Regions from separate parts of the Mycobacterium zoologicum genome, predicted to be linked through region 2. Evidence: riboswitches for the same ligand, from Rfam matches in the RefSeq annotation. Region 2 holds a riboswitch; the other holds the start of a gene.
What was found. A riboswitch is a leader RNA that binds a small molecule or an ion and turns the genes downstream of it on or off. The one in region 2 is predicted to bind cobalamin.

Region 1: another riboswitch for cobalamin. It lies ahead of metE (5-methyltetrahydropteroyltriglutamate--homocysteine S-methyltransferase); the one in region 2 lies ahead of K6T84_RS14655 (PPE family protein).

The regions. Positions count from the first base shown of each region.
Region 1 covers NZ_JAYJJS010000001.1:187,133-195,150, reverse strand. Annotated here, with positions in the region: gene K6T84_RS00940 (enoyl-CoA hydratase/isomerase family protein) at 1-362, shown strand, start outside; gene K6T84_RS00935 (LLM class flavin-dependent oxidoreductase) at 374-1,381, shown strand; gene metE (5-methyltetrahydropteroyltriglutamate--homocysteine S-methyltransferase) at 1,418-3,694, opposite strand; cobalamin riboswitch at 3,828-4,029, opposite strand; gene K6T84_RS00925 (SDR family oxidoreductase) at 4,069-4,719, opposite strand; gene K6T84_RS00920 (LLM class flavin-dependent oxidoreductase) at 4,807-5,781, shown strand; gene K6T84_RS00915 (NAD(P)H-dependent amine dehydrogenase family protein) at 5,778-6,848, shown strand; gene K6T84_RS00910 (mycofactocin-coupled SDR family oxidoreductase) at 6,851-7,729, opposite strand; gene K6T84_RS00905 (TetR/AcrR family transcriptional regulator) at 7,811-8,018, opposite strand, start outside.
Region 2 covers NZ_JAYJJS010000017.1:31,180-38,699, reverse strand. Annotated here, with positions in the region: gene K6T84_RS14660 (PPE family protein) at 1-1,571, shown strand, start outside; cobalamin riboswitch at 1,573-1,756, shown strand; gene K6T84_RS14655 (PPE family protein) at 1,791-3,527, shown strand; gene K6T84_RS14650 (DUF7676 family protein) at 3,636-4,214, opposite strand; gene K6T84_RS14645 (ATP-binding cassette domain-containing protein) at 4,227-5,957, opposite strand; gene K6T84_RS14640 (FecCD family ABC transporter permease) at 5,954-6,988, opposite strand; gene K6T84_RS14635 (ABC transporter substrate-binding protein) at 6,985-7,520, opposite strand, start outside.

The DNA of each region.
Region 1 (8,018 bases), on a different contig from region 2:
GTGATCATGCGGCGATCATCTGGCCGCTGCTGGCCGGCATGGCCAAGGCCCGCTACTACCTGCTCACCGGCGAGATGATCACCGGCGCCGAAGCCGAGCGGATCGGCATGGTCGCCAAAGCCCTTCCCCGCGAACAGGTCCTCGACGAGGCGTTGCGGGTTGCCGACGTTCTGGCTACCGGGGCCCAGCAGGCCATCCGGCTGACCAAGCGCACCTTGAACAACTGGCTGCGCAGCGCCGGGCCCACCTTCGACCAGTCGGCCGCCTACGAGATGCTCACCTTCATGGGCCCGGATGTCGTGGAGGGCTACAGCGCGCTTCGGGAGAAGCGTCCGCCGCGGTTCCCGTCGGCCCAGAACTGAAGGACGACGCGATGAAAATCGGGCTCGTAGTCGTCGATGAGAACCCCGCGCAGGCACTGAAGATCGTCCGGGCGGCCGACCGCGCGGGCGTGCACTCGCTGTGGACGATCGACTACTACAACCGCAGCAGTCTGACCCGGGCGGCGGCGTTCGCGGCGGCTTCGGAGCGGGCGATCATCGGCACCAACGTGACCCCGCTCTTCGCGCGCTCGGCCTTGGCACTCGCATCGTCGGCATCCGACATCCAGGCGATCGCCGATGGCCGATTCGTGTTGGGTGTCGGCAGCAGCACCCGCCGAATGAACCAGGACTGGTATGGGGCCACCATGGATCATCCCGCCCCGCAGGTCCGGGAGCGGATCGATCTGATCCGCCGGTTGATCGCCCACCGCGAGGGCTCGTTCCACTTCGAGGGCAGGTTCGACCGGGTCGCGATGGCGCACTATGAGCGCACCGCGCTGCCTGACACGATGCCGATTCTCGCGGCCGGGGTGGGCGAGCACATGGTCGGCGTGGTGGGGGAGTGTGCGGACGGATTCGTCGGGCACACCATCGCCTCCGCGGACTACCTGCGCGACATCGCGCCCCCGCTGCTGGCCAGGGGTGCACTGCGGTCGGGCCGCGATCTTGGGCAGCTGTTGATGACGACACAGATCGTGGCGTCGGCCGGCACGGACCGGTCCGCGGCCCGCCGGGATGCGGCGTCCCAGGTCGGGTTCTATTCGACGCCAAAGGGGTACGACGCCCTGTTCCCGGGCGGCCAGTTCGCCGCCGAGCGGTTCGCCGCCCGCGAGGCCGTCATGCGCGGCGACGCGGCCGGCGTGATCGCGGCGGGCGAGGCAATGGTCGAGGAGCGGGCGGTGTTCGGCACCCAAGAAGAGGTCGCCGAGCAGTTGCGCCGCTACGACGGTGTCGTCGACTGGGCGATCCTGTACCCGCCGAACTTCAGTGTCGATCCGGATGCTTTGCACGCCAACGAGTTACAGCTGATCGAGGTGGCCGCAAACTGGTCCTCGTGACCGCGGGTTGATCAACCCGCGGTCACGAGGCCACGTCTACACCCCGGCGCGGGCCTGCTTCGCCGCGGCCACCAGGTTGGCCAGCGACGCGGTCACCTCGTCGGTCTTGCGGGTCTTCAAGCCGCAGTCCGGGTTGACCCAGAGGCGCTGTGCCGGAACGGCCTCCAGTGCCTCTCGCAGCGACGCGGCCATCTCATCGGTGCTCGGGACGCGCGGTGAGTGGATGTCGTAGACGCCCGGGCCGACTCCGTTGGAGAACCCGATCGCATTGAGGTCGTCGAGCACCTCCATGTGCGAGCGCGCCGCCTCGATCGAGGTGACGTCGGCGTCCAGATCGGCGATCGCACCGATGACCTCGCCGAATTCGGAGTAGCACAGGTGGGTGTGGATCTGGGTTGCATCGGTCACCCCCGAGGTGGACAGCCGGAACGCTCCGACGGCCCAGTCCAGGTAGCTCTGCTGGTCGGCTTTGCGCAGTGGCAGTAACTCCCGCAGCGCGGGCTCGTCGACCTGGATCACCGCGATGCCCGCGGCCTCCAGATCCACCGTCTCGTCCCGGATCGCCAGAGCCACCTGGTCGGCGGTGTCGGCCAGCGGCTGGTCGTCGCGGACGAACGACCAGGCAAGGATGGTCACCGGGCCGGTGAGCATGCCCTTGACCGGCTTGTCGGTCAGCGACTGGGCGTAGGTGGCCCAGTCGACCGTCATCGGGCGTGGCCGGAAGACGTCACCGAACAGCACCGGCGGACGCACGCAGCGGCTGCCGTAGGACTGCACCCAACCGTTGGCGGTGGCGAAGAAACCGTCCAACTGCTCGGCGAAGTACTGCACCATGTCGTTGCGCTCCGGCTCGCCGTGCACCAGCACGTCCAGGCCGAGGCCCTCCTGCAGTGTGATGACGTCGGCGATCTCCGCCTTCATCCGGCGGGTGTACTCGGTCTCGTCGATCTCCCCGGCGACCAGCGCGGCGCGGGCCTTGCGGATGTCGACGGTCTGCGGGAACGAGCCGATGGTGGTGGTCGGCAGCGGCGGCAGGTGCAGTCGCTCGTCCTGGGCGGCGCGGCGTTCGGCGGCGCTGCCCCGGTGTGACCCGGCGGTGGTGATCGCCGCGATCCGGCTGCGGACATCGGCGTTGTTCAGCCGCGGATCCGATTTGCGGGACGCCACGGCGGCATCGGATGCAGCGATCGCGCCGGCCACCGCCTCGCGGCCCTCGGTCAGGGCGCGGGCCAGGACGGCCACCTCGGTCACCTTCTCGGCGCCGAACGCCAGCCAACTGCGCAGGCCGTCGTCCAGGGCCGGGTCGGTCTCCGGCTCCAGCGAGTAGGGCACGTGCAGCAGCGAGCACGACGTGCCCACGGCCAGCGTGCCGACCGAGCCGAGCAGGCGTTCCAGCTTGGCCAGGGCGGACTGGAGGTCGGTGCGCCAGATGTTGTGACCGTCGACGATGCCGGCGACCAGCGTCTTGGACGTCAGCTCAGGCTCGGCGACAACCGAATCCACCGACCCGTAGACCAGGTCGACACCGATCGCCTCGACCGGGGTGCGGGCCAGTGCCGCCAGCCCGGCGCCGGGGTCGCCGAAGTAGGTGGCCACGAACAGCGACGGCCGGTCGCGCAGCGCGCCGAGGCGGTGGTAGACCTGCTCGGCCAGGGCGGGGGCGTCGGCGGCGATGTCGGTGACCAGCACCGGCTCGTCGATCTGCACCCACTGCGCGCCGGCGCCGGCCAGCGTGGACAGCAGCTCGGCGTAGATGTCGGTCAGCTCATCCAGGCGCAGGATCGGCGTGGTGGCCCCGTCGACGGCCTTGCTCAGCAGCAGGAACGTGAGCGGTCCGATGATCACCGGGCGAGCCGGAATGCCTTGCTCTTGAGCCTCTTTGAGCTCAGCGAGTACCTTGGCCGGGTTGAGCGCGAACTTTGTGTCCGGGCCGATCTCCGGGACGATGTAGTGGTAGTTGGTGTCGAACCACTTCGTCATCTCCAGCGGTGCGATGTCGGCGTTGCCGCGGGCTGCGGCGAAGTAGCGGTCCAACTCGTCGGCCACACCGGCCACCCGCTCCGGCAGTGCGCCGAGCAGCACCGCGGTGTCGAGCATCTGGTCGTAGTAGGAGAACGTGTTGACCGGCACCGAGTCCAGGCCGGCGGCGGCCAGCTGCGCCCAGGTGTCGCGGCGCAGGCCGGCGGCCACCTTCTTGAGCTCGTCTTGGCCGATCCGGCCGGCCCAGTAGCTCTCGGTCGCGCGCTTGAGTTCGCGGCGGGGCCCGATTCTGGGTGAACCGAGAACGGTGGCGCTGAACGGTTGAGCGGTCATAGTGCAATCCTTCGATTCGGAGAGGTGGGTCACCGCCTGGTGGGTGTCCAGCCAATCCGGTCTGTGCAATTTAACGCACTATAACCATCAAAACCAGACGCCCATTCCGCGAGGCGTTGATCCGCCGGGCGCGGCGCGCCCGGCACAACAGGCAGGTCTTCGGACTCGCAGGCGCGCACCTCACGGTGCTCCTAATGGCCGTCGCTTCCCAGTCACGGACCCGTGACCAGTGCCTATGACGGCGGTCGTTCCTGCATACCGCTGCGGGACAGTCCCGGATTCTCACCGGGTTCCCTCTCGCGCTCCACGGAAAACCGCGTTGCGCTCGATGCCGAGACCGCGGGGGTATCGGCAAACCAGTTGCGTGATCGAGATTACCCGGCCGCGAGCGCCTCGGAGATGGGCATCGTGCCGTCGTTGAACTCGATGGTGCGGCGAATTGTCGACGCGTCGGTCAGGCAGGCAGCGATCACCAGCGCGACGTTGCCGCGCGACACCTGCCCTTTGCCGGTGTCCGGTCCGACAGCGATCTCTCCGGTGGCGGGCTCGAGGGTGAGCCGGCTCGGCCCCAGCACCGTCCAGTCCAGGTCGGTGGCCCGCAGGTGGGCGTCGGCGGCGGCCTTGGCCTCGGCGTACGGGTAGAACGGGTCGTCTTCGGGGACGTCGTGGTCGGGGCCGGCGCCGAAGTAGGACACCATGACGAACCGCCGGACTCCTGCCTTCGCCGCGGCATCGATGGTGCGGATCGCGGCGTCGCGGTCGACGGCATAGGTGCGTGCCGGGTTCCCGCCGCCGGCGCCGGCGGAGAACACCACCGCGTCGTGGCCGGTCAACAGTTCGGCCAGCGCGTCGGTGTCGAGCTGCTCGATGTCGGCCACCACCGGAACCGCCCCGGTGACGGCGACCTCCTCGGAGTGGTCGGGGTTGCGGAAGATCGACGTCACCTCCTCACCGGCGTCGGCAAGGATGGGACTGAGCAGCAGGGCGACGTTGCCGTGGCCCCCGATGATCACAATGCGTGCCATGGCTTCGACGCTACCCGTCGATCGTCAGAAGCTGGGTCGCGAGCGAAACCCAACGATGTGAACAAATATTAGGTTATAGTCGTGCGGATGTTCACGCTGCGCTTCGACATGCGGGCGCCCGCCACGGGTGCGCCCAGTGGCGAGTTGTACGCCGCGGCACTGGAAATGTGCGCGTGGGCCGAATCCCGCGGCGCGATGGCCGCCGTTGTCTCCGAGCATCACGGCACCGAGGACGGGCACCTGCCGTCTCCGTTGCTGCTGGCTTCGGCGATCGCCGCCCGAACGCAGGTGCTGCCGATTCTGCTTGCCGCGGTGGTCCTTCCGTTCTGGGATCCGGTGCGGCTGGCCGAAGACATGAGCGTGCTCGACATCATCAGCAACGGCCGCGTCGCCTACGCCTTCGGTATCGGTCACCGCGCACCGGAGTACGAACACTTCGGCGCGGACATGAGCCGGCGTGGGCGGCTGGCCGACGAGAAACTGGCGCTGCTGCTGCAGCTGTTACGGGGCGAGCCGGTCATCCATCAGGGGCGCCGTATTCACATCACGCCGCCGTGCGTGACGCCAGGCGGCCCGCACATCATGGTGGCCGGCGGAAGTGCGGCGGCGGCGAAGCGGGCCGCCCGCCACGGTCTGGGGTTCATCGCTCAGACGAACTCGGCTGCTTTGAGGGAAGCCTACGAATCGCAGTGCCGAAACCACGGACGTGAACCGGGCCCCCTGCGGCTCCCGGACGTCGATGCGCCGACGACGGTATTCGTCGCCGACGACGTGGACAAGGCCTGGGACGAGCTGGGCCCGTACCTGTTGCACGACGCCGTGACCGCCGCGGCCTACCGGCACGGGGATCGCACGGTGGCGAGCATTTCACCGGCCGCCAGTGTGGCCGAGCTGCGGGCGACGCCGGGCCCCTACCGCGTCTTCACCGTGGCCGAGGCGGCCGCGCAGTTGCGGTCCGGTGGCAGCCTGCCGCTGCTGCCGTTGTGTGGCGGGCTGCCGCCCGCTCTCGCGTGGCCGTACCTGGAACGCGCGGTGTCGGCCCGCAACGAAGGGAAACCATGACTGACCCGACTCGTATCGTCGTGTGGTCGACCGGGGGTGTCGGCTCCATCGCCATCGAGGCGATCCGGCATCGGCCTGATCTGGAACTCGTTGGCGTCTGGGTTCATTCGCCGCACAAGGCGGGGCGAGACGCCGGTGAACTCGCCGGTGGGAAGCCCCTGGGGGTAGCGGCGACCGGTGACGCCGATGCGCTGATCGCGCTGCGGCCCGACTGCGTGGTGTATGCCGCGAGCGGTCCCGAACGCGACGCCGGCGCGGTGCCCGACTATCTGCGGCTGCTGGCGGCCGGCATCAACGTCGTCTCGACGTCATCGACCAGCCTGGTATATCCGCCGAGCTATTTCCACCCGCAGTGGCGCCGGCAGCTTCAGGAGGCGGCCGTTGCCGGTGCAGCGTCGTTCTATGTGTCGGGCATCTTTCCCGGGTTCGGGTCCGATCAGCTGGCGCTGCTGTTGGCGACCCAGTCCAAGACGATCCGCTCGGTGACGGTGCGTGAGATCGCACTCAATGACCACTACCCGGTCGCCGAGGTGATGATGAACGGGATGGGATTCGCCCGGCCGCTGGACTTCGAGCCGATGCTGAGCACCCCGGGGTTCATCGAAATGGCCTGGGGGGCACCGATTCATCTGATGGCGCAGGGATTGGGGGTTCAGATCCAGCAGATCCGCGGCTCGCTGGACCGCCGAGTGACCCACCGCGATATCGAGGTCGCGTTCGGAACCATCCCGGCGGGAACATGTGGTGCGGTGTGCACCCGGGCGGCCGGAGTCGTCGACGGCCGGGAGGCCCTGGTGGTCGAGCACATCATCCGGATGGCACGCGACGTCGCCCCGGACTGGCCGGCCTCGGACTGCGACGCCACCTACCGGGTGGACATCGACGGCGATCCGGACATCTCCTGCGCGATGACGCTGGGTGATGCGCGAGGCCACGGGGCCGGCCGGGGCGCGATGGCGGCCACCGCGATGCGCGTCGTCAACGCGGTGCCCTATGTGGTGGACGCCGCGCCGGGACTGCTCAGCTCGCTGGATCTGCCGATCACGTTGCCGCGAAACGTGATCTGAGGCTATCCGCCCGGACCGTTGGGCCACTTGAGCAGCGAACCGGCATCGACGCGGATGTGCTGTCCGGTGATGTAGCGGGCGTCCTCGCTGGCCAGGAACACCCCGAGGTTCGCCATGTCTTCGGGCTCCACGTAGGGGATCGGCATGGCCTGGAAGAGGGTGAACAGCGGCTCGGCGTCCTCGCGGGTGGCCTTCTTGCCTGCGTTGGTCAGGTCCGGGCGGAACATGGAATACATCCCGTCGTTCTGCAGCAGATGGGTGTTGCAGTTGGTCGGATGGATGGCGTTGACGCGGATCATCCTGGGTGCCAGGTGCAGTGACATCTCGTCGACGTACTCCATCACGATGCGCTTGCTCCACCCGTACCCGGCGCCGCCGGGCCCCATGTTCGGGTTGTCGGTGGTCCCGCGGATCATGCCGGCTGTCGAGCCGGTGACGATGATGGATGCGCCGTCGGGCAGATGGGGGATGGCCACCGCGACGGTGTTCATCACCCCGACCAGATCGACGTCGGAGGCGTCGACGAACTGCATCGGGTCCGGCTTGCCCATCGCCATCGGCAGGATGCCGGCGTTGGCGACGACGATGTCGATCTTGCCCAGGTCCGCCAGACCCGCCTCGACCGCGTCACGCAACTCGTGGCGTTCGCGCACATCGGCGATGCGGGCGACCACCCGGCGGCCCAGTTCCTTGACCGCCCGTTCGGTCTCGGCGAGGTCATCGGGGGTGGCCAGGGGATAGGGATTGGACTCGATTTGGCGGCAGATGTCGATGGCGATGATGTCTGCGCCTTCTTTGGCCATCGCGATGGCGTGCGCACGACCCTGACCGCGGGCGGCGCCGGTGATGAATGCGACCTTGCCACTGAGCTTTCCGGACATGGATCGAACCTATGTGACCGGCCGGGCATCCGCAATAGACTTCGGAACAAAACTTTGGTAGCGAAGGGGAGCGGTCTTAAGTTATCCGGCGGGGTCGCGTTCTGCGGCCCCGCGGACCAGGGTGTCGCGGGCCAGGAGCAGCCCCGCGCGGGTTCCCTGAGCCCGCACGATGTTCTCCGGAATCCACAGCAGGTCCATGACGCACCGCGAGAGCATCTCCATCGAGGGAGCCTCGATCCGGACGTCACCGGACCGCGTGCCTTCCGACAGCAGTGATTTGAGTTGCCGA
Region 2 (7,520 bases):
CGATCTGGATCGCGTCTCCACCTGAAGTCCATTCCACCCTGCTGTCCGCCGGGCCCGGCGCCGGTCCGATGCTGGCGTCGGCGGCGGCGTGGACGGCGTTGAGTGCGGAGTACGCCGAGATCGCTCATGACCTGACCGCGCTGCTGGGAGCGGTGCAGGCCGGCGCGTGGCAGGGCCCGTCCGCCGAGGCCTATGTGGCGGCGAATGTGCCGTATCTGGCCTGGCTGGTGCAGGCCGGTGCCGCCAGCGCGGTGACCGCCGGCCAGCAGCAGACCGCGGCCACCGCCTACACCGCCGCGCTGGCGGCGATGCCGACGCTTGCGGAGCTGGCCGCCAACCACGCTGCGCACGCGGTGCTGGTGGGCACGAATTTCTTTGGCGTGAATGCGATTCCGATCGCGCTGAACGAAGCCGACTACGGCCGGATGTGGTTCCAGGCGGCCGCGGTGATGGCGACCTATCAGGCCGTGGCGGATGCCGCGGTGGCGTCGACGCCGCAGACCACCGCTTCGCCGCAGATCGTCAAGGCCGGCTCCGCCGACGCCAGCCAGTCGCAGCTGCCGCCGGATCGGCAGAACGACATCATGGACTGGCTGCAGAACAGCGGCTACACCGACTTCTACAACAACGTGCTGCAGCCGATGATCAACCAGCTGGCCGCCAACCCGTACCTCCAGTCGATCTTCTCCGGGTTCGATCCCTGGCTGACGCTGACCGGCAACCCGCTGAGCTTCCTGAGCCCCTACAACATCGCGTTCGCGTTGGGCTATCCGATGGACTTCGGGTCGTTCGCCGCCTACCTGTCGCAGACGTTCGCGTTCATCGGAGCGGACCTGGCCGCGGCGTTCGCCTCCGGAAATCCCGGCACGATCGCCTCGACGCTGCTGTTCACCGCGGTCGAGGCGATCGGGACGATCATCACCGATGTGATCGCCCTGCTCAAGACGCTGCTGGAGCAAGCCCTCGTGCTGATCCCGGTCATGCTGCCGATGTTGACGGCCGCGTTGCCGCTGGCGGTGGCGCCGCTGGCCGGGTTGGCGGGACTGTCGGGCCTGGCCGCCCTGCACGCCGTGCCGGTGGTCGCGGTGCCCCCGGTGCCCCCGCCGTTCGCCGGGTTGACGGTGGCACCCACGCCACCGGCTCCGGTGCCTGCCCCCGCTCCGGCCCCTGCGCCGGCTCCGGTGCCGGCCGCGGCTCCGCCTGCGCCCGCCGCGCCCCCGCCACCACCCGCCCCGCCGCTGTCACCGGGCGACAGCCTCGCCTACATGTACCTGGTCGCGGGCCTGAGCCAGCAGGCCCGCCGGGCCGCGGGCACCAGTGCCCGTCGCCGCAAGGCCCCGGAACCCGAGGCAGCCGCGGCTCCTGAGGAGGCCGCCGCCGCCGAGGAGAAGGCCAAGGTCCGCCGGCGCCGACGGGCCAAGCACGACATGCTCGGCCGCGGCCACGAGTACATGGACCTCGAGGATGACTTTTCACCGAGCGGCCTGACCGCGCTGTCCGGGGACGGGTTCGGCGGCGGTGTCACCACTCCTATGACGCCCGGCACATGGGCGCTGCAGTATCGCCAATAGCTGACCTAGCGTGCGATACTGCGCCAGTACGGCAACGATGGTGCAGGAAGCCGGTGTGAATCCGGCACGGTCCCGCCACTGTGATCGGGGAGCGACCCTCAACAGCCACGGCTCTTAACGGAGTTGGAAGGCGAGGCGAGCGTTGATCCGAGAGTCAGGACACTCACATCGTCGCATCCTGCGACCCGGGGCGGTGTACCCCGAGAGAGCTGATTCCCATTGTCTGCGCCTGTCTGGGTGGCGTCGCCGCCTGAAATCCATTCGACCCTGTTGTCCGCCGGTCCCGGTGCCGGCCCGCTGCTCGCCTCCGCGGCAGCCTGGACCTCCCTTTCCGTCGAATACACGACGATCGCCGACGAACTGACCGGTGTGCTGGCCGCGGTCCAGGCCGGTGCCTGGCAGGGGCCGGCCGCCGAGGCGTTCGTGGCCGCCAACGCGCCGTACCTGGCCTGGCTGTTGCAGGCCGGTGCCGACGGCGCGGCCACCGCCGCACAGCAGCAGACCGCGGCCGCCGCCTACACCAGCGCGGTGGCGGCGATGCCGACGATGGCCGAACTGGTGGCCAACCACGTCACCCACGCGGTGCTGGTCGGCACCAATTTCTTTGGGATCAACACCATTCCGATCACATTGAACGAAGCCGACTACGCCCGGATGTGGGCGCAGGCCGCCGCCGTGATGACCGCGTACGACGCCACCGCAACCACCGCGGTGGCGACGGTGCCGCAGCTCGAACCGGCGCCCACGGTGTTGAAGTCGCCGGGCAGCGCCGACGCCACCGACACCACCGCGCCGCAGCCGCCGCAGTGGTTCACCGACTTCGCGAACTGGCTCGAAAGTCTGGTGCCCAGCCCGCCCTATCCCGACAGCAGCCAGTACCCGCTGTACGCCGAACTGCAGGAGTTCTTCAACAAGATCGGCTTCACCGGCATCTCCGACCCGCTGGCGCAGTGGTTCGCCAGCCTGCAGGGCGGGTCGTCGCTGTTGCCGCCGCCCGGGGTGCCCGGATCCTGGCTGGCGTGGACCGGCAACCCGCTGAGCTATCTCAACCCCGGCAACCTGGCCTACATCTTCTCGGTGCCGCTGGACCCGGGCTCCTACTTCGCGTTCACCAGCATCGTGATCGTCGACGACCTGATCGCGATCATGTACACCGCGCTGTTCAACCCCCAGGGCCTGGGGCTGGTCATCCCGATGGCGATGGTCGAGATCGTCGGGTCCACGATCGGCAACACCATCCAGGTGCTGAACTACTTGGTCACCCAGACGGCGCTACTACCCGCACTGTTGCCTGCGCTGGCCGCCACGACGGTGCTGGCCCCGGCGGGGGTGCTCGGCGGTCTGGGCATCGGCGCGCTGGCGCATCATGCGTTGGCGGTCCCGACGCCGCCGCCCGCCCCGCCGACGCCCGGGCTGGCGATGGCCCAACCGCCGGCTCCATCACCCGCGCCGGCTCCCGCGCCGGCGCCGGCTCCTGCGCCAACCCCCGCACCGGCCGCGGCCCCCGCGCCGCCGCCCGCAGCCCCGCCACCGACCCCGGCCGGGCCGCCGTCGGTGACCATGCCGGCCTACATGTACATGGTCGGCGGCCTGGACATGGGCGCCCGACGGGCGTCAGGGACCAGCGCCCGCAAGAAGGCGGCCTCGAAGCCGGTCGGCGCCGAGGTTCCCGCAGCCGAATCCGCGGAAGAGGTTGCGCCGCAGCGGCGCCGGCGCCGCGCGAAGGTCGGCATGCTGGGGCGCGGTCATGAGTACATGGACCTGGAACAGGATTTGACGCCCGAGCCCGTCGGGGTCTCTGCCTCGGCCCGGGATGCCGGCGGGTTCGCCGGCAGCACCCACCGGGTCGCCGCCGCGCACCCGGCCGGGCTGACCGCACTGGCCGACGACGGATTCGGCGGCGGGGCGGTCAGCCCGATGATGCCCAACACCTGGCCGGGCGTCGAGCCTTGCTAACCGCGGTGCCTGTTGCGGCGGTCCAGCTTCGGCTCTCCTTCGTCGAGCCTTGCTAACCGCGGTGCCTGTTGCGGCGGCCCAGCTTCGGCTCTCCTTCGTCGAGCCTCGCTAACCGCCGCAGCGGATCCGATTCCCGCTGCGGTCCAACGGGTCCGGGCCCAGGCCCAGGTAGCGCTCGCGCAGCTTGTCCCACAGTTCCAGCTGGCCCCACTCGGGCTCCTCGCGCATCTGCTGGTCGTTGGTCAGGAACGGGTTCGGCAGCATCAGCGTCATCATCTGCTCGTCGCGTCCGTTGTACAGTCGCACGCCCCACGACATCGGGTTGCCGTCCTTGCCGATCCGCCGGTACAGCTCGGCGCGGGTGCAGCGGCGAATGCGGCCCAGCTCCGAGCCGCTGGCCCGGTGCTTGCCGATGCACAGGTGAAAGTGCCAGCGGCCGAAATCAACTGTGGCGTAACCGTCGAGCATCGCGATCTTGCGCGGCGCGTTGGGTGCTGCCACCTCCCAGGCGGCGCCCTGCATGATGATGCCGAACCAGATCTCGTCCCAGTACTCGTCGAAGCACAGGTGCAGCAGGTCCAGCAGACTCTGCTGGTCGGTGGGCAGCGGCCACAGTTGTTCGCGGCCCCGGTCTTCGGTGTCGACGATCGGGGGATCGGCAACTACGGCGGTGGTGGTTTCGGTCATGGGGATTCCTTCCTAATCGTGTGAACGAGCTTGAGGTTTGTGGGTGAGCGCGCAGTCGATGCACAGCCCACCGCCCGGTGTGCGGTAGAACAGGCAGCAGGTGGCACGCCGATAGTCGGTACCGGATTCGTCGAAACGGATGGTGTCGCAGAGACTTTCGTCGGCGCACACGGCGCGGGCCAGCTCCCAGGATGGGTCGGTCGCCAGCGGTGCGCCGTGATGCCGGTGTAGGGCGCGCGCGGCGCCCAGCACGGCGGAGGCGGCGTTGCCGCGCAGCAGCTTCTCCGAGATCGGGCCGAGCCGTCGCACCGCCGCGGTCAGCGGGATCAGGTGCCGGCGCAGCACCTCCTCGGCCAGCAGCGAATCGAGCCCCGGCCCTTGCCAGGCCACCGGTTTCGGCAGGTGCAGCCGTACCGTACCGCAGGATTGGGTGTACCAGAGCTCGTCGGGATCCAGATCCAGCAGCAGGCCGTGCTCGGCGAGCCCGCCCAGCCCGATCGACCACAGCCGCGCCGCGAACCCGAGGAAGAACGTCGACGCCGCGACCCGGTGATCCGGCGCCCCGATGCGCTCCCGCACGGCTGCGACGGCGTCGTCGAGCAGTTCCGGGTCGGTGTAGAGCTGGGTCACCGGGCGCCAGCCACCGCCCTCGACCGCTCCGGTTGAGACCGCGAAATACGGTGTTACGCACGATAGTTCGGCCAGCGCGGCCGCCGCCTGATCCGGCGGCACGCAGCTGTGTCCGGCCGCGGGCCGGGCACGCAGCAACTGTGGCAGGTCGCGCAAGGCGCTGACCGTGGTCGATGCGGCCCGACGCATCGTGATCGCTTCGGGATCGGTTGCGGTGACCAGAATCTCGGCCGGCTCACGCACCTCCCAGCCTTCCCGGGACAGCACGCGCGTCAGGGCGGCGCGCAGCGGCTCGGGGGCGTCGATCCGTGCGGCGCGACGATCTGCGTCGTCGGTGCCGAAGGCGAACATGCCGCTGGCCGGGTCGAAACGCAGGGTGTCGGTGTCGAACATCGCCCCGATGCGCCCGGATAGCATCAGTTCCTCGCCGACGGTGTCGGTCAAAGTGCCCGCCGGGTCCAGCAGCCACACCCGATCGGCCACCCGCAGTGCCAATTCCAGGTCGTGGGTGCTCAGCACGACCGCCAGCTGCTGTTCGCGGGCGAGCGTGCGCAGCAACCCGAACAGCCCGGCCCGCGAGGACACGTCCAGGAACGCGGTGGGTTCGTCGAGGATCAGCAGGCCCGGCTGCTGGGCCAGCGCACGTGCGGTCAGCACCCGCTGGCACTCGCCGTCGGACAGTTCCGCAGCCGGCCGCGACGCCAGGTGTCCGGCGCCGGTGGCAGCCAGCGCCCAGTCGATGATCTCCTCGTCGGCGGGACCCAGCCGGGCGGCCAGGCCCAGGTGCGGAATTCGGCCCAGCCCCACCAGTTCCCGAGCCGACAGCAGGCCCGGGTCGATCCGTTCGGTCAGCACCACTCCGACCCGCCGCGCCAGTTCGTCACGGGGCAGCGTGGTCAGGTCCGTGCCGTCGAGCAGCACCTGGCCGCCGAGCGCGGGCTGCAGTCCGGCCAGGGTGCGGATCAGGGTGGATTTGCCGGCGCCGTTGGGGCCGATCAGCACCGTCAGCTCGCCGCGGCGGGCCTGCGCGTCAAGCCCGGCCGCCACCGTCACCGAGCGGCGCCGATGGCGGTAGCCGATCGCGAGGCCGGCCAGCTGCACGGCGGGCGTCACGTGGGCATCCCCGATCCTCGCCGGGCCCGCAGCAGAACGGTGATCACCACCGGCGCCCCGACCAGCGCGGTGACCGCGTTGACCGGAATCACCAGATCGCTGCCCGGAACCTGGCTGACGATCCCGCAGCACAGCGCCGCGACGGCACCCAGCAACGTCACCGCGGGCACCACCACGCGGTGATCGGAGGTGCCGACCGCGATGCGGGCCACGTGTGGCACCACCAGGCCGAGGAACGCGATCGGTCCGCAGAACGCCGTCGTCACACCCGCCAGCAGCGAGGCCGATCCGACCGTGACCATCCGGGCCCGCCGGACGTTGATACCCATGGTGGCCGCGTAACTCTCGCCGAGCAGCAGGGCGTTGAGCGGCCGGATCGTCAGCGCGGCGGCGGCCAGCCCCACCCCGACCAGCGGTAGCAGCAGTTGCAGGTCGCCCCAGCCGGTGCCGGCGAAACTGCCCAGCCCCCACAGCAGAAACTGCTGCACCCGCTGCGGGTCGGAGTAGACCATCGCCAGACTCACCAGCGCGGTACTGGCCGCGCCCAACATCACCCCGATGAGCAGCAGGGTGGCCGCCGAACGCGTCCAGCGCGACAGCGCCAGCACCAGCGTCAGCATCACCGCCGCGCCCACCGCGGCCGCGATCACCGCCCCACCGCGGCCGGCCCCGGCCATACCGGCGCCGAAGCCGGCGCTCCCGCCGAGCAGCACCACCAGCGCCACGCCGAGGCTGGCGCCGGAACTGACCCCGAGGATGTAGGGGTCGGCGAGGGTGTTGCGGAACAGGGTCTGCAGCTGCAGCCCGGAGACCCCCAGCGCGGCCCCGGCGGCCAGCGCGGTGAGCACCCGGGGCAGCCGCATGTTCGCCACGATCACCTGCCAGCGCGGGTCGGAGGCGTCGGCACCGAGCAGCACCCGCACGGTGTCGGCCAGCGGCACCCGGACCGGACCGAGCGCCAGACCCAGCAGCGCCAGCACTACCACCGCGACGGCCAGGCCCGCCAATACCAGCGGGGTGCGGGCCTTCATCGCGGGACCTGACGGTAGAACGCGAACTCGTGGCCGGGTGCCGACTCGGGATGCAGGATCGCCACCAGGTCGCCGAGCAGCAGATCCGGCCGCGCCGTGCCGCGTTCCCAGTAGGTGTTGCGGCCGTTCTGGTCGACGGCCTTGGTGCCCGACCACACCTGACCGCTGCGGACCGCGGCGAGCTCGCCGTAGCGACTGTCCTGGGAAACCGCGTCGCTCAACGCTTTCCAGTCGTCTGTGACCAGCCACAGCGGTGCGCCGCCAGCCCGGGCGTAGACCGATTCGAAGTTCAGCTGCCGGCTCTGCGCGCCGGTGTCGCTCAGCCAGGGATAGGTCCCGCCGGCATCGGCGACCAGCCGGCCGGAGTAGCTCGCGCCGGTGGGCATCGACCAGTTGCCCGAATACATGGTGCCCACCAGTACGTCGACGGGTTTGGCTTTCGAGGCCCCAGCGGCCCGGGCGCTCAGCGCGTGGTACCCATCGCGGATCATGCGGTAGGTCTGCTCGGCCTGGTGTTCGGTACCGGTCAGTG